Regions from separate parts of the Azohydromonas lata genome, predicted to be linked through region 2. Evidence: riboswitches for the same ligand, from Rfam matches in the RefSeq annotation. Region 2 holds a riboswitch; the other holds the start of a gene.
What was found. Region 2 has a riboswitch for glycine ahead of gcvT (glycine cleavage system aminomethyltransferase GcvT). Riboswitches for the same ligand answer to the same signal wherever they lie in the genome.
Positions count from the first base shown of each region.

Region 1: another riboswitch for glycine. It lies ahead of SM757_RS12520 (D-amino acid dehydrogenase); the one in region 2 lies ahead of gcvT (glycine cleavage system aminomethyltransferase GcvT).

Region 1 is NZ_JAXOJX010000018.1:18,046-28,672, reverse strand. Features, by position in the region: gene SM757_RS12560 (PEP-CTERM sorting domain-containing protein) at 1-262, shown strand, start outside; gene SM757_RS12555 (2-isopropylmalate synthase) at 417-2,111, opposite strand; gene SM757_RS12550 (hypothetical protein) at 2,782-3,159, shown strand; gene SM757_RS12545 (lytic murein transglycosylase) at 3,245-4,663, opposite strand; gene SM757_RS12540 (hypothetical protein) at 4,662-4,913, shown strand; gene SM757_RS12535 (hypothetical protein) at 4,970-6,307, shown strand; gene SM757_RS12530 (hypothetical protein) at 6,368-6,625, opposite strand; gene SM757_RS12525 (LysR substrate-binding domain-containing protein) at 6,703-7,602, shown strand; gene SM757_RS12520 (D-amino acid dehydrogenase) at 7,665-8,921, opposite strand; glycine riboswitch at 8,986-9,091, opposite strand; glycine riboswitch at 9,092-9,197, opposite strand; gene SM757_RS12515 (porin) at 9,228-10,346, opposite strand; gene SM757_RS12510 (M20 aminoacylase family protein) at 10,544-10,627, opposite strand, start outside.
Region 2 is NZ_JAXOJX010000010.1:107,110-117,736, forward strand. Features, by position in the region: gene SM757_RS08825 (hypothetical protein) at 1-69, opposite strand, end outside; gene gntR (HTH-type transcriptional regulator GntR) at 251-1,270, opposite strand; gene SM757_RS08835 (hypothetical protein) at 1,770-2,108, opposite strand; gene SM757_RS08840 (DUF3606 domain-containing protein) at 2,153-2,350, shown strand; gene SM757_RS08845 (L-serine ammonia-lyase) at 2,506-3,897, opposite strand; gene gcvP (aminomethyl-transferring glycine dehydrogenase) at 3,959-6,847, opposite strand; gene gcvH (glycine cleavage system protein GcvH) at 6,992-7,366, opposite strand; gene gcvT (glycine cleavage system aminomethyltransferase GcvT) at 7,494-8,648, opposite strand; glycine riboswitch at 8,694-8,822, opposite strand; glycine riboswitch at 8,834-8,933, opposite strand; gene SM757_RS08865 (electron transfer flavoprotein-ubiquinone oxidoreductase) at 9,053-10,627, opposite strand, start outside.

The DNA.
Region 1 (10,627 bases), on a different contig from region 2:
TTCCAAATTCATGGAGGGCGATCCGATCAGGCATGAAATCACCGCCTTTTCCGACTGGATCTCGCCTCCGAATTACCAGCACGAAACCGGCCAGATTTCCGTGCTGCTGCGCAACGACAAGGACCACATGGCCACTATCTGGGGCAAGTGGGGCGCGGTGGCCGGCGGCACGCTGCCCTCCATCCCCGAACCCTCCACCTACGCGCTGATGCTCGCCGGCCTGGGCGTGCTGGGCGTGGCCGCGAAGCGGCGGCGGAGTTGAAACGGCGCGGGCTGCCGCGCCAAATGCGGACATTCACCTCCGGCGTGCCGATCGTGAATGTCCGTTTTCTTGCCTATTTTTTCCTATTGAATAAGGTGCTTCCACGCCACCGCGCCTTCTGAAATTCCAGCGCGGCAGGCCATGGAAGCACCTCTCAGGCGGCGGCCATTTCCCCTATCGGCCGCGGCAGGGCCTGAACGGCGCGCGATACCGCGGACAGAACGGCCAAAATGGAGGCCGTGGCCAGGTTTTCCGAAATGGCTGCACCGAAGCAGGTGCCCGGCAAACCCTCCAAGGCAATTTCCACAATGGCCAGGGCCTGGGCATCGGCACCTTGCTTCAGGCTTTTCTCCTCGTAAGCGTGGACGGAAACGGGCAGGCCCAACGCATGGACCGTGGCATCAATAGGCCCCGTGCCCATGCCGCGAATCACGCGGCGGCTTGCGGGTGGGCCCAGTTCGATGTCCACCTGCACGCCGTCGCCGTCCTGCCGCAAGGTGTGGTCCAGGTATTGAATGCCCTTTTCAGCCTGCGCGTGCGCATTCAGGTAGGAGGATTCGAACAGCTTCCACAAATCAGCGCCGGACAACTCCGCCTCGCTGGCATCGGCGGCCTTTTGCACCACAGCGCTGAATTCCACCAGCATGCGCCGCGGCAATACCACGCCATGCTCTCTTTCCAGCAAATAGGCGATGCCGCCCTTGCCGGATTGGGCGTTGACGCGAATGATGCCGTCATAGCTGCGCCCAATATCCGCGGGGTCCAGCGGCAGGTAAGGCACCTCCCAGACATCATCCCGGCGCTGCACGGCCAAACCCTTCTTGATGGCATCCTGGTGCGAGCCGGAAAAGGCCGTGAATACCAGGTCGCCGGCATAGGGGTGCCGCGGGTGGATGGGCAGACCGGTGGCGGTTTCCACGACACGGGCCAGGCCGGAAATGTCCGAAAAATCCAGCCCCGGGTGAATGCCGTGGGTATAGAGGTTCAAGGCCAGCGTCACCAGATCCACGTTGCCGCTGCGCTCGCCGTTGCCGAAAAGGCAGCCTTCCACGCGCTGCGCGCCGGCCAGCAGCGCCTGCTCCGCGCAGGCCACGCCCGTGCCGCGGTCGTTGTGCGGGTGCACGGACAGGACGACGTGCTCGCGGCGCTCCAGGCGCTGGTGCATCCACTCGATCTGGTCGGCGAACACGTTGGGCGTGCTCACTTCCACGGTGGTGGGCAAATTGATGATGATTTTCCGTCCCGGCCCCGCGTCCCAGGCGCGAATGGCCGTATTGCACGCCTGCAGGGAAACCTCCAGCTCCGTCATGCAGAAAGTCTCGGGGCTGTACTGCAATACCCATTCCGTTTCCGGGTGCTGGTCCGTGAGTTTCTTCACCAGGCTCACATGGTGCTCAATGAATTGCATGACCTCGGCCACGCTCATGTTGAACACGATGCGCCGCCACACCGGCGACGTGGCGTTGTAGAGGTGGACGATAGCCCGCCGGGCACCGGCCAGGGAAGCGATGGTTCTTTGAATCAAATCCTCCCGCGCCTGCGTCATGGCCATGGGCCAGACGTCCGAGGGAATCTCGCCGTTTTCCACGAGCTGCCTGACCACATCAAAATCGATTTGAGAGGCCGCGGGAAAACCGATCTCGATTTCCTTGAAGCCGGTGCGCACGAGGTGATGGAAAAACTCCAGCTTGCGCTCGCGGCTCATGGGTTCGAACAAGGCCTGGTTGCCGTCGCGCAGGTCGGTGGAAAGCCAGACGGGCGCATTTTCAATTTGGCGGTTCGGCCATTGGCGCTGCGGCAAATCAACGGCAGGCGGACGGCGGTAACGGGAAGCGGGGTTGGAGAGCATGGGCAGTCGCGTATTTGGAACACCGCCGATGGCGGTACGGGAAAAAATGACGGCATTTCCCTGCAGTCCTCTTAAAATCTCAAGAGACTGTTACGCGGCCGGGATTGGGGGAAATTCTGTTCGCCTGGAACAGCGGCAGTTCAATACCGCTCAGGCACGCGCCAACCCCGGCCGGGTGCTAGACCCGACTTTAGGACGAGGGTGGCGAAGAGATGCATGCCTTCAGTCTGCAACAGGCGCTGCAATATCGTCAACAACTTTTTGGCCGGCGTCGTGCGATTTCACCGCATGGATTGCGGAATATGAAAACCTGAAGGTCCTTCGAATTCTGCCCAGTTTGCCATCGATGTCCGCATGTTTGCCCTCTCGCTGGCCATGCGGCGTGGCAAGCGGCCTTGGGCCGTGAGCGGCTTGCACGATGGCCCTGCCGCAGGCAACGGGCAAGTTGTTTCGTTCTGAAAGCCCGCGTCCGCCAGGGCGCGCGAATTGCTGCAATGCAGCAAAATCCAAAAAACGATTGCCCCGGCAGCACAGGAGACGAAGGGGCCACCACGCGGGTCAGGCGCCATGCGCCGGGCCTGCTGAGGTGGCCGAACACATGCTCGCCAAGCCAGAGCCGGGGCCCCATCGGCGAGCCTGATCCGGAATCCGTTCGACACAGGAGCCCACCATGCCCACCGAAGCCTTTGAAAACCTGCTGAGCCCCTACACCAAGCTGGCGCGCGCCAACATGGATTTGTGGGCGCAGTTCTCGACCTCGCCCGAGGTCATGTCGCAGACGCTGGGCACCGCCCAGAAGATGGCCGACCAGGGGGCGGCCACGGCCAGCAACCTGTTCATGTCCAACGCCTTCAGCGACTTCGTCATGGGCCTGTTCAAGAACTGGCTGGAGTTCTGGAGCGAGCTGAGCCAGACCAGCATGAGCTTCATGGACCAGACCTCGAAGACCATGCTGAAACAGGCGCCCGCCATGGCCACCGAGGCCGTGCGCAGCGTCACCGATCTGGCCCAGGGCAAGACGCCGCGCTCGCGCCCGGCGGCAGCCTGAGGCGGCTGGCCTGGCCTTCCAGCCGGCGCCGCCACGGTGCCGGCTGAAGCCCCTGGCCCTCGCGGGCCGACGGCCGGCGCCCCCGTCAGCGGCGCACCTCCGCCCCCGACGCCTGCACGGCGGCGGGCACGGCCGCGGCGGGTAAGGCAGCCGCCTCGCCGCCCGCGCAGGACGACGCGCCTTCCTTGGCCGCCGGCGCTTCAGCGCGCAGCCGCGCCAGGATGCGCCCGCCCGACCGCCCCGTGTCCGGCAGCTCCAGCCGCATCTCTTCCGCGCGGATGGCGGCCGTCGTGCGCGGGCCGTCGCGGCCGTCCGGCTGCACCTCGCAGTGGCCGCGCGCACGCAGCAGCGCCTGAAGCTCCTTCAGGTCGCGGCGCGAGAGCAGCGGATCGTCCGTGGGCCAGGGTCGGCGGGGCGGCGGCGCGCCGCGCAGCGCGTCGGACAGCAGGCCGATGGCCAGCCCGTAGGAGTCGGCGCGGTTGTAGCGCCAGATGGCCTGGTAGTTGGGCGTCACCAGCCAAGCCGGCCCCTCGGCGCCCGCGGGCATGAGCAGCGCGGTGCGCAGCTCGGCCTCCCAACCCGGCGCGCCGCCCTCGCCCAGCAGCGGGCCACCGTCGACGCGCCGCACACCGTCGGCCGCCCATTGCGCCAGCGTGCGGCACTGGCCCTGCGGCTGGCCGCGCTCCAGGCAGCGATGGCCGCTCTCCAGGGCGTTGAAGCGCTCCAGCGCCGCGTTGGGCAGCTTCACCTCCACGCCCCAGGGCAGGCCGCTGCGCCAGCCCAGCGCGGCCAGGAAGCGCGCCGTGGTGGCCAGCGCGTCCGGCGTGCTGCCCACGATGTCCACGCGGCGCGCGCCCTCGGTGGCGCTGTCCATGTAGGCCTTGAAGGTGGCGGGCATGAACTGCGTCTGGCCGAAGGCGCCCGCCCACGAGCCCAGGAAAGTCTCGGGCACCACGTGCCCCTCCTGCAGCAACCACAGCGCGGCGAAGAAATTGCGGCGCCGCTCGGCGCTGTCCAGGTTCAGGCAGGCGCGGCTGAGCGTGGCGTCCACCACCGGGTAGCGGCCCTGCACGCGGCCGTAGTCGGTCTCTATGCCGAACACGGCCACGTTGGTGGCGGCGTCCACGCCGTGGCGCTGGGCGATGGCCGCCAGCGCCGCAGCCTGGGACGCCAGCAGCGCGCGGCCGTCGGCGATGCGCTCGGCGTCCACGCGGCGCGCGAGGTAGTCCCAGATGGGAATCTGGAACTCCGGCTGCGAGGCGGTGGCGGCCTCGATCACCGGGCGCAAGTCCTGCGCCGTGCGCGTGTACTGCTCGAAGCTGCGCGGCGAAACATCCGGCGCCTCCGGCAGCCGCTTGCGCAGCGCGTCCACGCAGGGGGCCAGGCTTTGGGCGGCGGACGCCTCCTCGTCGGCGGCTTGGGCGCTGCCGCCGCCGGCCAGCAGCGCCGACGCGGTGGCCAGGGCCAGGGGAAATCGGTGAATTCGGTGTAGGCGGACATTCATGAGCGAGCAGCTTAGGCCGTCCGGCACGGCCCCTGCGGCCCGGCGGCAGGCGGCGCTCCCGCGCGAACTGTTGCCAGCCCGGTTACTTTGTACACATTTTTTGACGTTTTCCGTGATTCAACCGTCCCGGCTCCGCGCCGATGTCCTGGGCACGCCGTCAAAAAACAAGCTCACAACAGCAGCCGCGCAGCACGCGCAACAACGGCAACGTCTTTTCCTTGATCCCGCCGCCGGGCACGCCCAGCGCTGAACAAGCGCGCGTGCCGGAGGCCGTTGCGGCGACGCCCCGCCGATGGTTTGCCGGTCATGAACAACACCCACAATTTCTCTGCCACGCGGCTGGCCCTTGCCGTCTCGCTGGCCGTGTCCGCCCTGTTGGCCGCCTGCGGCGGCGGCGGCGATGCCGGCCATGACGCCGCGGCGTCCGCCACGCTGGAAGCCGTGCAGGCCGTGCCGGTGGCGCAGGCCCACAACACCCCCACGGCGCCGGACGCCATGGCCGATGTGGCCCCGCGCGTGGCCCCCTGGGAGCTGCAGGACGACGCCGTGGAATCCGCCGCCTTCCTCACCAGCCAAATGCAGTTGGCCGAGCCCACCGAGCACGCCCTGGCTGCGGCCGCTGCCGCGGCCACGGCCGACCTGCGAGTGAAGTGGAACCCCGGCCACTACGTCTCGCTGCCGCTGCGCGACGAAAGCACCATCCTCAAGGCGCTGGCCGAGATACGCGCGCTGCCGCAGGTGAAGGGGCTGATCCTGCGCTACGAGTGGGCGCAACTGGAGACGGCCAAGGGCGTCTACGACTTCAGCCGCATCGAGCGCGACCTGAGCTTGGCGCAGGGCGCGGGCAAGCGGCTGTGGGTGATGGTGGCCACCAAGGTGTTCCGCCCCGGCGGCCGCGCCGTGCCGGACTACCTGATGACGCCGGAGTACGAGGGCGGCGCCTACAAGATCGTGATCGGCGCGCGCGACGCCATTGGCAGCACCGAGCGCTACGGCCAGAACGCGGCGCTGCACAACACCAAGGTGCGCGACCGCCTCGTCGCGCTGGGCAATGCCATGGGCGCGCGGCTGAACCGCCACAACGCGCTCGAAGGCGTCACCTTCAACGAAACGGCCATGGGCCAGACGCTGGTGCCGTTGACCACGGAACAAAAGCGCGCCTACTTCAACAACCTGGCGCAGGTGGATGCGGCCACGCAGCGGGCCTTCCCCAACACCGTGGTCATGCAGTTCATCAACTTCCCCAAGACCTACATGCCGGGGCTGGTCACGAGCATGGCCGGCAGCGGCGTGGCACTGGGCGGGCCGGACATCTTCCTGGAAGACCGCGACCTCAACACCCACATCTATCCGCTGTACGACCTGGCCAAGGGCAAGGTGGCCATAGGCCCGTCGGTGCAGCCCGAGAACTACGCCACCACCGTGCAGCACGGCGCGCCCAATCCGCCCAAGATCAGCGAGCTCTACGCCTTCGGCCGCACGCGGCTTGCGGCCAACTACATGTTCTGGACGCGCCCGCGCTTCGGCAACGACTACCCGCGCGTGCTGGAGTTCTTCAAGTCCTCGGCCTTCCCCAAGGACGCCGCCGGCGGGTTGACCACCACCTGCCCGTCCACCTACGCGGCCTGCACGGCGCGCCTGTAATTCACCCCTTCAACCCAAAAATCGGGCTCCCAGAGCCCGATTTTTTTGTTTGTAACCGGGTCAGATCTTCTCGACGAGGCCCAGCGCCAGGACCAGGGCGGTGGCGACGCCCGTGCCGGCCAGCATGAAGCGGCCCAAGTACCACAGCCCTTCGCGGGCGGACAGGGCGTGCGCGGTCCTGTCCCGCCTGGAACGGCCGCGGCCGGGTGCTGCGGCGGCTTGCCGGTGTTTTTCGACTTCGAGACGAAGCTCATCGATCTGGGTGCGCAGTTGCTCGATGTCGCTGTCAGTCCTTGACGTTTCTGACTTCTTGCTCATGCCCGCCATGGTGCCGCCGCGTGCCGGCCGAGCATGGCCAAAGCGTTTCATGGCTGCGTTCTGGCAGATTCGCGCCCATGCGTCACGACCTCACCAGCCTGGAGCTCTTCGTCGCCGTCGCCGAGTGCGGCAACCTCACCCACGCCGCGCAGCGGCAGCACCTGGCCGTGTCGGCGGTGAGCAAGCGCATCGCGGAGCTGGAGGAGCTGGCGCGCACGCCCTTGCTCATACGCCAGGCGCGTGGCGTGGCGCTCACGCCCGCGGGGCAGTCGCTGCTGCACCACGCGCGGCAGATGCTGCAGCTCGTCCAGCGCATGGACGAGGAGCTGGGCGAGTACGCCGGCGGCATGAAGGGCCACATCCGGCTGCATGCCGTGGCCTCGGCGCTGACGCAGTTCCTGCCGGAAGAGCTTGAAAGCTTTCTCTCCCGCCACCCCGGCGTGCACATCTCGCTGGAGGAGCGCACGGGCAAGGCCATTGCGCGTGCCGTGGCCGACGGCAGCGCGGACCTGGGCATCGTTGCCGGCCCAACGGCGGCGCCTGGCCTCAGCGCCCTGCCCTACCGCACCGACCGCCTGGTGCTGGGCGTGCCCAACGGCCATGCGCTGGCGCGGCGCAAGGCGGTGCGCTTCGAGGAGGCGCTGGCCTATCCCTTCGTCGGCCCGCATGCCGAGAGCTCCCTCTCGGCGCTGATGCAGCAAGGCGCGCAGGCCTGCGGGCGGGCACTCTTGCAGCGCATCCAGGTCAGCAGCTTCGACGCCATGTGCCGCTTGGTGGAAACGCGGCTGGGCATCACGCTGCTGCCGCAGGGCGTGCTGGCGCCGCACGTGGCCGCCGGGCGGCTGCGCAGCGTGGAGCTCAAGGAGGCCTGGGCCACGCGGCAGATGGCCATCGTGCTGCGGGAGCCGGGGGAGCTGAGCCATGTGACGCGGGCGCTGATCGACCACCTGCAAAAGGCGGCGGCCCAGCCCCGCTGAACGGCCATTCCAAAAAAACAGCAACGCACACCTGTAGGAGGCCGTGTCGTCTCAGCCGCCGCTCAAGCCGCCAGCGCCCCTGCCGGCAGCGCCTGGCGCGCGCCCAACGCCTGCTCCACCGACGAGCCCAGCAGGTCGGCCGTGGCCGCGGAGAGCGTCCAGCCCAGGTGGCCGTGGCCGGTGTTGTAGAAGACGTTGGCGCGGCGGCCGCGGCCCACGCGGGGCATGAGGTCCGGCATCATGGGCCGCAGGCCGGCCCAGGGCACCACCTGGCGCGTGCTCACGCCGGGGAAGCACTGCTGCACCCAGTCCACCAGCGGCTTGATGCGGTCGGCGCGGATGTTGCGGTTGAAACCATCGAATTCCGCCGTGCCGGCCACGCGGAAGCGGTCGTCGCCCAAGCGGCTGGTCACGAGCTTGGTCTCGTCGTCCAGCAGGCTCACGGTGGGCGCGCCGGCGCGGCTGGCCTCGTCCAGCAAGCTCACGGTGATGGAGTAGCCCTTGACGGGATAGATGTTCACCCGGTCGCCCAACTGCGCCGCCAGCTCCCGGCTGGCCACGCCGGCGCACACCACCACGGCGTCGAAGCGGTGCACTTCGCGCTGCGCGCCCTGGCCGGCTTCCACCGTGGCGACCTGGCCGTCGCTGCGCAGCGCGCGCACGTCCTGGCCGTAGAGCGTGCGCACGCCGCGGCGCGTGCAGGCCAGCGACAGGCCATGCGTGAACTTGTGGATGTCGCCCGTGGAGTCGCTCTCCGTGTAGAAGCCGCCGTAGTACTGGCCGGCCAGCGTGGGCTCGATGGCGCGCATCTCCTGCGGCGTCACCGCGCGGCGCGGCAACCCGCCGCGCGCCAGCAGCGCCGACACGCTTGCCGCATGCTCGAACCCCTTGCGGTCGCGGTAGATGTGCAGGATGCCCTGGCGCTTGAGGTCGAAGTCAATGCCCTCGGCGTCGGCCCAGCCGAAGAGGTGCTCGCGCGCGCGGATGGCCAGCTCGGCCGTGGCCACGGTGTTGCGCTCGTAGTGCGGGATGTTGGCGATGAACTGCGCGAACCACGACAGCTTGTGCCAGCTCGGCTTCGGATGGACCAGCAGCGGCGCGTCGCTGCGCAGCATCCACTTCAGGCCCTTGAGGATGGTGGACCAGTGCGTCCACACCTCGGCGTTGGAGGCCGAGAGCTGGCCGCCGTTGGCAAACGAGGTTTCCATCCCGGCGTAGCGGTGGCGCTCGAACAGCGTGACATCAAGGCCGCGGCGCGCAAGCGCGTAAGCCGTGGTGACACCGGTGATGCCGCCGCCAATGACTGCAATCGTCTTCATGGGAACAGGTTCCAGCAAACGTCAGAGGGTCCAAGGCGCGCGGCGCGGCCCAATCCATGCCACGCGCGCCCCCTCTGTTCGGAACCTGAGAGATTCACGGCCCGCCTGGGGCCGCTTGCTCCTTCGGTGTGCCGGGCGACGATCTCCGGCAGCTCTTCAGAGTGTGTGTGAGAACCCGACCGGTCCTGGATGCCTGAGAGATTCCGGGGCGGTTGCTCCTTCGGCGCCCCAGCCAGGCCTTGAAGGCCGGGCCGGGAGCTCTCCCGATCGGGTCATGGCCTTCACGAAGAAGGCCAGGGTGTGCGCTCAGAACATGTGGCGCACGCCCGCGGCCAGTGTACCGGCATGGCCGTCGGCCGCCAACGCGTTGCCCGGGCCGAACAGGCCGTTGAGCGCCGCGGTGGCGCGGCCGTTGAAGCCGCCGTTGTCGTCCGTCACGCGCACCCAACGCACGTAGACGTCGGTGCGCTTGGACAGCGCGTGGTTCAGACCGACGTTGAGGAAGGTGTTCCTGCCCGTGGCCTTGTCCGCGCCCGTGGCCCAGGCGCGGCCGTTGTCCTGCACCCAGCCGGCCTGCGCCACGAAGCTCCAGGCGCCCGCGGGCACGCGCACGCCCAGCGCAGCGCCGCGCGTGCGGGGCGTGGCGGCGGTGCCGGGCAGGTCGTTGCAGTGCTCCCAGTAGTTGCCGCTGGCCAGGAAGCTGCTGAACTGCCAGGCCGCGCCGAGGTTGAAGGCCTGCTGCTTGGCCGTGCCGCTGCCCAGGCTCTGCCCGCCCTGGTGGACGGCCAGGCTGGCGTCCAGCGCGCCGGACTGGTATCGCAGCAGGCCGCCCACGCTGTTGCGCGCCGTGCCCGCGGCCGGCACCCACACGGCCGACGCGCCGGGCGCCACCGTTGCGCGCTCACCGAAAGCCACGGCCACCGCGGCCGACAGCCCGCCCAAGGTGGGCGACCAGTAGCTCACCTGGTTGTCCTGCCGGCCCTGGTCGCCGCTGAGGTACATGGCCAGCACGGGCGAGAAGTTGGCGAATCCCTCGACGTCGCTGCCCGCCATGGCGTAGTGCATGGGCGCGTACTGGCGGCCCAGGCGGATCTCGCCCGCCGTGGCGGAAGCCAGCGACACCCAGGCCTGGCGGCCAAAGAGCCGGCCGCCCTGAAGCGACAGGCCTGTGTCGGGGGCGAAGCCGCTTTCCAGGATGAAGGCCGCCTTGAGCCCGCCGCCCAGCGCCTCGCTGCCGCGCAGTCCCCAGCGCGAGGGCGACAGCCCGCCGTTGGAGACCTTGGACACCGAGGGCGCGCCGCTGAGGCGGGCCGACTCGGCATAGAGGTCCATGATGCCGAACACGGCGACGCTGGATTGCGCCAGCGCGGAAGTGGCGCAGCCGGCCAGGACGGCGGCGGCGATGAGATGGCTTTTCTTGTGCATGGGTCGTCTCCTTGTCGTTTTTGCTTTTGTGCGGCTGGGATGCCGCGTGTGCTGCTGGGTTGCTGCTGGGTTGAGGGCGCGACGGCGCGCACGGCCAAGCTGCGCCCAACGCGGCGCTTGGGCCGCGGGCCGTGGTGTCGTCGCTCAGGGGGCCGCGGCTGCACGCCGCGGCAGGGGAAAAGCGCCGCTGCCGCGCGCTAGGCCAGGAAGCGCTGCGCCAGCTTCACCCAGTAGGCGGCGCCTATGGGGATGTTGGCGTCGTTGAAGTCGTAGCCGGGGTT
Region 2 (10,627 bases):
GTCGGCGGCCTGGGCCACGGCCGAGCGTGGACTGCGTTGAGACGGGGAGCGTTGCGGGGAAGTCGACACGTGGTTCACTCCTTCGGCCGCGCCTGGCGCGGACCGGGTTGGGCCTGGCTTGGACCCTTGGGCAACAGGGAGCCCGCAACATAAAGGGCCCGGCCGTTGCCAACAACCCAGGTTTTCCAGTCGTGACGGCGGACGTAACCGCATTCCTGCGCAGGCCGCCCGTGCCCGTTACACCGCGCTTTCAGGTGCTGCCGCGGACCACCAGCGTGCAGCCCACGTCCACCGCGGCGCGCGGCACCTCCTGGCCCTGCATGAGGCGCAGCAGCATGGCCGCGGCCTGCTGGCCGATCTCCACGCGCGGCGTGTGCACGGTGGTCAGCGGCGGCAGCATCTGGTCGCTGCCGGCCAAGTCATTGAAGCCGGCCACGGCCACGCGTTGCGGCACGGACACACCCAGGCGCAGCGCGGCCAGCAGCGCGCCTTGGGCCAGGTCGTCGTTGCAGCAGAAGAGGGCATCGGCGTCGCCGTGCTCGCCCAGTGCCCGCTCGAAAAGCGCCGCCCCCAGCGCCATGGAGGAGCGGCGCGGATCCAGCAACTCCAGCGCTTCGTCGTACAGCCCCGCGCCGCGCAGCGCGTCGCGGTAGCCCTGCAGCCGCTGCAGCGTGCGCGGGTCCAGTTGCGCGGCCAGGAACATCACGCGCCGCCGCCCGCGCTCCACCAGGTGGCGCGTCATGGCGTAGCCGGCCGCCGCCTGCGAGAAGCCCACGCTGAACACGCCCGGCGCCTCGGCCGTTTCCATCATGTGCACGCAGGGCACGCCGCTGGCCTCGATCAGCTTGCGGCTGCCCTCCGTGCGGTCGAAGCCCGTGAGCAGCAGACCGGCCGGGCGGTGCGCCATGTAGCCGCGCAGCAACTGTTCCTCCTCGGCGGGGTCGTAGTGCGTCATGCCGATGAGCGTCTGGTAGCCCGCGGGCAGCAGCGTGGCGTGCACGGCTTCCAGCAGGTCCACGAAGAGGGCATTGCTCAGCATGGGCACCAGCACCACCACCTGCGAGCTGCGCGCGGAGGCCAGCGCCCGTGCCGCGGGGTCGGGCACGTACCCCAAGCGCTCGGCCGCCTCGCGCACCCGCTCCACCAGCGCCGGGTCCACGCTGCGCTGGCCACGCAGCGCACGCGAGGCGGTGATGGGGCTCACGCCCGCGGCGGCGGACACCTCGTCCAGCGTGATGCGGCCCGTGGCGCGGCGTCTGAGCTTGTTCATGTCGGTGTTTACCCCTGGGCTTTGTTATAGTCGCGCATCTTTCGGGATAGCGCTATCCGAAGTTGCGAGCACGATTCATGCACCGTGTCCAAATTATCGGCGCCGAGGTGGACAGGTTTCTGTCCGGGGAGCGGGTTGTGAAACCTGATTTCTTGATTTCTTGAAGACAGCGCTGTCCCAATTCATTGAAGTGTTCAGCCTCCAGGCGCTCAGCGCAAGCGAGTTGCACGAATTCAATCGTGGTCATGGGCGTGGGCCGGCTGCGCCTGGACGTGCGCGCCATCGGCGGCGCGGCGCTGGTCGCAACCTGACCAACTCCAAGCGCCCGGTGACTGGAGCTGTGGGCCGAGACCCAGGCCCAGCTCGGCAAGCTGCGCGGCGGTCAGTAAAAAGTGCAGGCATCCGGGGTGTCAGCACCCCGGCCGGCCGCGTGTTTGCGGGGGTGGACGCAAGTTTCTAGGTGGAAACCCTTGCTTTCTTAAAAACTTGCATGGGGCTGTCATCCGGTCCTCAGATTGCTGCGTTGTTGCTGCACCGTCCTCGTGGACGCATTGACGTAGCAACCATGACGAAGCACGCCGCCCAACACCGTCCCGCTGATCGCAAGCCTGCTGATCCGCTGTTCGAAGGCACCGACAGCGCCGACAAGGGCCGCAAGTTCGAGCCTTTCTACATTGCACCGCTGGGACATGACCGGCGCGTCGGCGGCCGCGCCCGCCGCTTTGACCAGAAGCGTTAACCCCTTGTCACCGTTGGCCGCACGCAAGCGGCCGACGGCCTGAGCCAGCTCAAGGCGCTCCTCATAGCGCCGCGCGAAGCTGGTCTCCAGCCGGTGCATCTGCAGGCCGCCATCGCGGCCCGCACCGGGGTAGGAGACAAAGCATGCACACCGCGCACACCCCCGAAGGTTTCCATCCGCTGGACCCCGGCCGCGTCAACACCATGGACCCGGTCGAGCTGCGCTACTGGAGCCAGGAATTGAGCTGCAGCGAAGACGAGCTGCGCGAGCTCGTTGCCCGCGTCGGTGACCACGTCGCCGAGGTGCGCGCCGCGCTGGAGCAGCGCCTGCCGCGGCATTGAGTGCGCGGCGGCGCCGGCCACGTGCATGACACCTGGTGAACGATCAGGTGCCTGTGCCGCCGGCTTTCCGCGCGGGCTTCAGCTTGGGCCGCGCGTCCTGCTGGCCGGCAGGCTTGAATTCGAAATGGATTGCCGAACGCTGGTGTTTTATAGCTTCAGCATTCCACGATATTGACCGCCAAACCCCCGCGCGCCGTTTCCTTGTATTTGGTCAGCATGTCCGCGCCGGTTTCGCGCATGGTCTTGATGACCTTGTCCAAGCTGACGTGGTGTGTGCCGTCGCCGCGCAGCGCCATGCGTGCGGCATTGATGGCCTTCACCGAGGCGATGGCGTTGCGCTCGATGCACGGGATCTGCACCAGCCCGCCCACCGGGTCGCAGGTCAGGCCCAAGTGGTGCTCCATGGCGATCTCCGCCGCGTTCTCCACCTGCGCCGGGCTGCCGCCCGTCACTGCGCACAAGCCCGCGGCGGCCATGGAACAGGCCACGCCGACTTCTCCCTGGCAGCCGACCTCGGCGCCGGAGATGCTGGCGTTTTCCTTGTAGAGCATGCCGATGGCCCCGGCCGTGAGCAGGAGGTCCACCACGCCCGCGTCCGTCGCGCCCGGGACGAAGCGCCGGTAGTAATGCAGCACCGCCGGCACGATGCCGGCCGCACCGTTGGTCGGCGCCGTCACCACGCGCCCGCCCGCGGCGTTCTCCTCGTTCACCGCCAGGGCGAAGAGGTTCACCCAGTCGATCACGGCCAGCGGGTCGCCGCTGCCGCCCGCGGCGTCCTGCGCGGCGAGCTGCCGGTAAAGCTCCGGCGCGCGGCGGCGCACCTTGAAGCCGCCGGGCAACACGCCCTCGGTGCGGCAGCCGCGCTCCACGCAGGCCTGCATCACGCGCCAGATGTGCAGCAGCCCGGCGTCAATGTCCGCGTCGCTGCGCCAATGGCGCTCGTTGCGCCGCATCAGCTCGGCGATGCCCACGCCCTCGCGCGCGCACAGCGCCAGCAGCTCCGCGCCGCTGTGGAAGGGGTAAGGAAGCACCGTGGTGTCCGGCGCGATGCTGCGGTGGCGGCTGCCGTCGGCCGCCACTTCCTCGCTGACGACGAAGCCGCCGCCCACCGAGTAGTAAGTGCGCTCCGTGAGCGTCGCGCCCGCCGCGTCCAGCGCCCGCAGCGTCATGCCGTTGGCGTGGAAGGGAAGTGTTTCGGTGCGGTGGAAACGCAGGTCCGCGGCAGTGAAGGCCACGGGATGGCTGCCGCCCAGCGGCAAGCGTTCCTCGTGCTTGAAGCGCTGCAGCAGCGCCGGCACGGCGTCCACGTCCACCGTTTCCGGGTCGTGGCCGGCCAGGCCCAGCAGCACGGCCTTGTCGCTGCCGTGGCCCTTGCCGGTGGCGCCGAGCGACCCGTAGAGGTCGCACTGGACTTGCGCCGTGCGCTCCAGTTGGCCCTCCTTGCGCAGCCGCTCCGTGAAGAGCCGCGCCGCGCGCATGGGCCCCACCGTGTGCGAGCTGCTTGGGCCTATGCCGACGCGAAAGAGGTCGAACACCGATACCGCCATGGCTTGACTCCTTCACGCGTCGGGGGCGCGCGTGCGCCGCGCGCCCCGGTTCACCGCCCGTTCAGTCCTCGTAGGACGCCGTGGGCGGGCAGGTGCAGAACAGGTTGCGGTCGCCGTGCACGTTGTCCACGCGGCCCACCGGCGCCCAGTACTTGCGCCCGCGCAGGTCGGCCACCGGGTAGGCGGCCTGCTCGCGGGTGTAGCCGTGCGTCCACTCGGCCTTGAGCAGCGACTGCGCCGTGTGCGGGGCGTTCTTCAGCGGGTTGTCCTCGCGCGGCAGGGCGCCGGACTCGACCTGCGCGATCTCCTGGCGGATGGCGATCATCGCGTCGCAGAAGCGGTCCAGCTCCACCAGCGGCTCGCTCTCGGTGGGCTCCACCATCAGCGTGCCGGCCACGGGGAAGGACAGCGTGGGCGCGTGGAAGCCGTAGTCGATCAGGCGCTTGGCCACGTCCTCGGCGGTGACGCCGGAGCTGTCCTTGAGCGGGCGCAGGTCCAGGATGCACTCGTGGGCGACGCCGCCGCCCTTAATGCCATCCACGCCGCCGCTGAAGTGGATGTCGTAGTGCTGCGACAGGCGAGCGGCCACGTAGTTGGCCGAGAGGATGGCCGTCTCGGTGGCGGCCGTCAGGCCCTCGGCGCCCATCATGCGGATGTACATCCAGCTGATGGGCAGCACCGCCGCGTTGCCCAGCGGCGCCGCGGAGACGGGGCCCACGCCGTTGCCGGCTTCCGCGCCGCCCGGCTTGCCGGGCAGGAAGGGCACGAGGTCTTCCACCACGCACACCGGGCCCACGCCCGGGCCGCCGCCGCCGTGCGGGATGCAGAAGGTCTTGTGCAGGTTCAGGTGGCTCACGTCGCCGCCGAACTCGCCCGGCGCCGCCAGGCCCACCAGCGCGTTCATGTTGGCACCGTCCACGTACACCCGGCCGCCGTGCTCGTGCACCAGGGCGCACAGCGCCTTGACCTGCGGATCGAAGACGCCGTAGGTGGAGGGGTAGGTGATCATGATGGCCGCGAGCTTCTGCGAGTTCGCTTCGCACTTGGCGCGCAGGTCGGCCAGGTCCACGTTGCCCATGGCGTCGCACTTCACGACCACCACCTTCATGTTGACCATGCCGGCGCTGGCCGGGTTGGTGCCGTGGGCGGATTCGGGGATCAGGCAGACGTCGCGGTGGCTCTGGCCGCGCGAGGCGTGCCAGGCCTGGATGGCCAGCAGCCCGGCGTACTCGCCTTGCGAGCCGGCGTTGGGCTGCAGGCTGATGCCGGCGTAGCCCGTGGCCTGGCACAGCCACTCGCGCAGTTGCTCGTCCAGCAGCTTGTAGCCTTCGAGCTGGTCGGCCGGCGCGAAGGGGTGCACGTGGGCGAAGGCCGGCCAGGTGATGGGAATCATCTCGCTGGTGGCGTTGAGCTTCATGGTGCAGGAGCCCAGCGGGATCATGCTGCGGTCCAGCGCCAGGTCCTTGTCCGACAGGCCGCGCAGGTAGCGCAGCATTTCGGTCTCGCTGTGGTGGGTGTTGAACACCGGGTGCGTCAGGAAGGCGCTCTCGCGCGCCAGCGCCGCGGGCAGCAGCGGGGCGCTGCGCTCCAAGTCGGCAAAGGTGGGCACGGGTTGTTCGCCCGCGAACACCTTCCACAGCGCCTGCAGCTCGGCGCGGGTGGTGGTCTCGTCCAGCGTGATGCCCAGCGAGTCGGCGCTGGCGCGGCGCAGGTTCATGCCCGCGGCCTCGGCGGCGGCCAGCAGCCCGGCGGTGCGCTCGCCCGTGAGCACGTGCAGGGTGTCGAAAGCCTCTTCGTTGCCGAGCGCGAAGCCCAGTTGCTTGAGGCCCGCGGCCAGGATGCCGGTGTAGGCCGCCACGCGGCGCGCGATGCGCTTCAAGCCCTCGGGGCCGTGGTAGACGGTGTACATGCTCGCCACCACGGCGGGCAGCACCTGCGCGGTGCAGATGTTGGAGGTGGCCTTCTCGCGGCGGATGTGCTGCTCGCGCGTCTGCAGCGCCAGGCGCAGCGCGGGGGCGCCCTGGGCGTCCACGCTCACGCCCACCAGGCGGCCGGGCATGGAGCGCTTGGCCGCGTCGCGCGTGGCCATGTAGGCGGCGTGCGGGCCGCCGCAGCCCATGGGCATGCCAAAGCGCTGCGTGCTGCCCACGGCGATGTCGGCGCCCAGGTCGCCCGGCGCCTTCAGCAGCGTCAGCGCCAGCAGGTCGGCGGCGACGATGACCTGGCCGCCGCGGGCGTGCACGGCGTCGGCCAGCGGCTTCAGGTCACGCACGCGGCCGGTGACGCCGGGGTATTGGAAGAGGGCGGCGAAGCAGTCGTGCTCGCCGGCGGATTCGGCCGGGCCGGTGACGATCTCGATGCCCAGCGGCTGGGCGCGGGTCTGCATGACCTGCAGCGTCTGCGGCAGCACGTCGTCGGCGACGAAGCAGCGCGTGCTCTTGCTCTTGCCCACGCGCATGGCCAGCGTCATGGCCTCGGCGGCGGCGGTGGCCTCGTCCAGCATGGACGAGTTGGCGATGTCCAGGGCCGTGAGGTCCGTGATCATCGTCTGGAAGTTCAGCAGCGCCTCCATGCGGCCCTGCGAGATTTCGGCCTGGTAGGGCGTGTAGGCCGTGTACCAGGACGGGTTCTCCAGCACGTTGCGCAGGATGACCGTGGGCGTGAGCGTGCCGTGGTAGCCCTGGCCGATGAAGCTCTTGAGGACGCGGTTGCGCGAGGCGATGTCGCGCAGCTCCAGCAGCGCCTGCGCCTCGGTGGCCGGCGCGGGCAGCGCCATGGGCTTGCCGCGGGCGATGTTGCGCGGCATCACGGCCTCGACCAGCGCGCGGCGCGAAGCGGCGCCGATCACCGACAGCATCCGCTCCTGTTCATGCGGCTCCGGGCCGATGTGGCGGAAAACGAATTCGGACGTGTTTTCGAGCTCGGCCAGCGAAGGGAAGGTAGCAGGCATGGTCGCGGAGGGCACAAGAGGGGTAGGGATGCGGACGCGGGAGGAAAGGCGGGCGCCGCGGGAACTGCGTTTTCAGCGCGGCAAGAGGCTTGCCGCGCGGCGGCCGGGGCGCGCCTGGTGAGGCGCCAGCGCCGGCCTGGGGGATCACTCGGCCTTGAGCAGCGCGTCGTAGGCCGGCGGGTCCATCAGGTCGTCGAACTCGGCCATGTTGGTGATGCGCACCTTGAAGAACCAGCCGTTGCCCAGCGGGTCGGAGTTGGCCAGGTCGGGCTGGTTGCGCAGCTCCTCGTTGACCTCGACGATCTCGCCGCTCACGGGCATGTAGATGTCGGCGGCGGCCTTGACGGACTCCACCACGCCCGCGACGTCGCCCTTGGCGAAGGTCTTGCCGACTTCAGGCAGATCGACGAACACCACGTCGCCCAGCGCGTCCTGCGCGTGGTGCGTGATGCCCACCACGGCGGCATCGTGGTCCTCGATGTTGATCCACTCGTGGTCGGGCGTGTACTTGGTGGTCATGGGCGACTCTCCTGGACGGGGCGGCGCACTGTTGGGCGCCGGGTTGAAAAACGAAACGGTGAAAGGCGGTACGCGCCGGCTGGCCTGGAACGTCCTCGGTGGCCGGCGCGTGGGGAGGACGGGCGTGTCAGCCGCGGTGGTAGCGGTGCGGCGTGAAGGGCATGGCCACCACGCGCATGGGCTGCGGCTTCAGGCGCACTTCGGCCGAGATCTCGGCGTCCGGCACGGCGCAGGCCTTGTCCACATAGGCCATGGCGATGGGCTTGCCGAGCTGCGGCGACAGCGTGCCGCTGGTGACCTTGCCCACGCGCTCGCCCTGGGCGTTGAGCACGGGCGCGCCCTCGCGCACCGGGGCGCGTTCCAGGCCCAGCAGGCCCACGCGCTTGCGCGGCGCGCCGTTGGCAAGCTGCGCCTCGATGGCCGCGCTGCCGGGGTAGCCGCCGGCCCGCGCGCCACCCGCGCGGCGCACCTTCTGGATGGCCCAGGTGAGGGCGGCTTCGACGGGAGTGGTGTCCTCGTCGATGTCGTGGCCGTAGAGGCACAGGCCCGCTTCCAGGCGCAGCGTGTCGCGCGCGCCCAGGCCGGCGGGTTTCACTTCCTGCATGGCCAGCAGCGCCTTGGCCAGCGCCTCGGCGGCTTCGGCCGGCACGGAGATTTCGAAACCGTCCTCACCCGTGTAACCGCTGCGGCTAATGAAACATTCGGCGCCCGCCAGCGTGAACGTGCCCGTACCCATGAAGGTCAGCGCCGCCACGCCCGCGTCCAGCTTGGCCAGGGCCTGCACGGCCAGCGGACCTTGCAGCGCCAGCAGCGCACGCTCGGGCATGGAGATGACCTGGCAGCGGTGGCCGATCTGCGTGCGCATGAGCTGCAGGTCGTGGTCCTTGCGGCTGGCGTTGATGACCATGAACAGGTCACTGGGGCGGCGCGCGACCATCAGGTCGTCCAGGATGCCGCCGGCCGTGTTGGTGAAGAAGCCGTAGCGCTGGCGGCCCACGGGCAGGTCCAGCACGTCCACGGGCACCAGCGATTCCAGCGCCAGCGCCGCGTCGTCGCCCACCAGCCGCACTTGGCCCATGTGCGAGACGTCGAAGAGCGCCGCCGCCTCGCGGCAATGCCGGTGCTCGGCCAGGATGCCCGCCGGGTAGCTCACCGGCATCTCGTAGCCGGCGAAGGGCACCATGCGCGCGCCCAGCTCCAGGTGCAGCGCGTGCAGCGGCGTGCGCTGCAGGGCGGGGGTGGACGAGGCGTCGGCGGGCGTGGCGGCGGTCGGAGCGGTCATGGCAGGTCTCCCAAGGGCGGGCTTCCACCGGTGAGGGTGGTGCTGGTTGCCCCCGCTGTCCGCTTTACCTGAGAGATTGGCGAGGGCCCCTTGTTTCGAGGATGCCACTGCGCTTGCCCCTTCGGTGGACTGCAAGCCCCGTAGCGGGCGCAGTCTCTCTCCAGTGAGGTGTCGCTCCGGTGACGGAGCGCTTGCCAGTCCTTTTGCCTGAGCGTTCGGGGCCAAATTGAACCCCTGCGCCTTCGGCGGCCCCACGTTCAAGGGGCTCTCTCCTGGCGGGCCGAAGTGTATCAGCGTGCCCCCGCGCCGCGGCCGGGGCTGTCGCAAAAAGACAAAGGGGCTGGCGTCTTGCGACAACCGCCCCCGGTGGCCGGAGCGCGGCGGCTGCCACGCTCACGTGCTCGTCACATGCCCACGTAGTTGGGCCCGCCGCCCCCTTCGGGCGTGACCCAGACGATGTTCTGCGTCGGGTCCTTGATGTCGCAGGTCTTGCAGTGCACGCAGTTCTGGGCGTTGATCTGCAAGCGCTCGCCGCCGCCCTCGGCCGCCACGAATTCGTACACGCCCGCGGGGCAGTAGCGGCTTTCCGGCCCGGCGAACTTCGGCAGGTTGATGCGCACGGGCACCGTCGCGTCCTTGAGCGTGAGGTGCGCGGGCTGGTTCTCCTCGTGGTTGGTGTTGCTCACGAACACCGAGGAGAGCCGGTCGAAGGTCAGCTTGCCGTCCGGCTTGGGGTACTCGATCTTCTGGAAGTCGGCTGCCGGGCGCAGGTTGACGTGGTCGGGCAGCTTGCGCTGCAGGGTCCAGGGCGGGTTCTTCATGCCCAGCTTGGGCAGCAGCCACTGCTCCACGCCGGTCATGAGCGTGGCGGTGGAGCGGCCCTTCTTGAACCACTGCTTGAAGTTCTTGGCCTGCTGCAGCTCGGTGAACAGCCAGCTCTTCTCGAAGGCTTCGGGGTAGGCCGCCAGCTCGTCGCCGCTCCTGCCCGCCTGCAGCGCCTCGAAGGCGCTTTCGGCGCACAGCATGCCGGTCTTGATCGCCGCATGGCTGCCCTTGATGCGGCTGGCGTTCAGGAAACCCGCGTCGCAGCCCACCAGCGCGCCGCCGGGGAACACGGTCTTGGGCAGCGACAACAGCCCGCCCGCGGTGATGGCGCGCGCGCCGTAGGACAGCCGCCGCCCGCCCTCCAGGTGCTTGCGCACTTCCGGGTGCGTCTTGAAGCGCTGGAATTCCTCGAAGGGCGACAGCCAGGGGTTCTGGTAGTCCAGGCCGACCACGAAGCCGATGGCTATTCTGTTGTCGGCCGCGTGGTAGATGAAGGAGCCGCCGTAGGTGTCGGGCTGCAGCGGCCAGCCCGCGGTGTGCACCACCAGGCCGGGCTTGTGATTGGCTGCGGGCACTTCCCACAGCTCTTTCAGGCCTATGCCGTAGCTTTGCGGGTTCTTGCCGGCGCCCAGCGAGAAGCGCTCTATGAGCTGCTTGCCCAGGTGGCCGCGCGAGCCCTCGGCAAAGACCGTGTATTTGCCCAGCAGCTCCATGCCCAATTGGAAGTTGTCCGTGGGCTCGCCGTCCTTGCCTATGCCCATGTTGCCCGTGGCGATGCCGCGCACGTGGCCATCCTCGGCGTAGAGCACCTCGGCGGCGGCGAAGCCGGGGAAGATTTCCACGCCCAGGCCTTCCGCCTGTTCGGCCAGCCAGCGCACCACTTCGCCCAGGCTGACGATGTAGTTGCCGTGGTTCTTGAAGCAGTCCGGCAGGAACTTGTGCGGGGTGGCCTTGTGGCCGGCTTCGGAGAGGAAAAGGAACTCGTCCTCGGTGACGGGCTGCTTGAGCGGCGCGCCTTTTTCTTTCCAGTCCGGGATGAGCTCGGTCAGCGCGATGGGGTCCATGATCGCGCCGGAGAGGATGTGCGCCCCGGGCTCCGAGCCCTTTTCCAGCACCACCACCGACACCTCAGCATTCGCCGCGGCAGCCAGTTG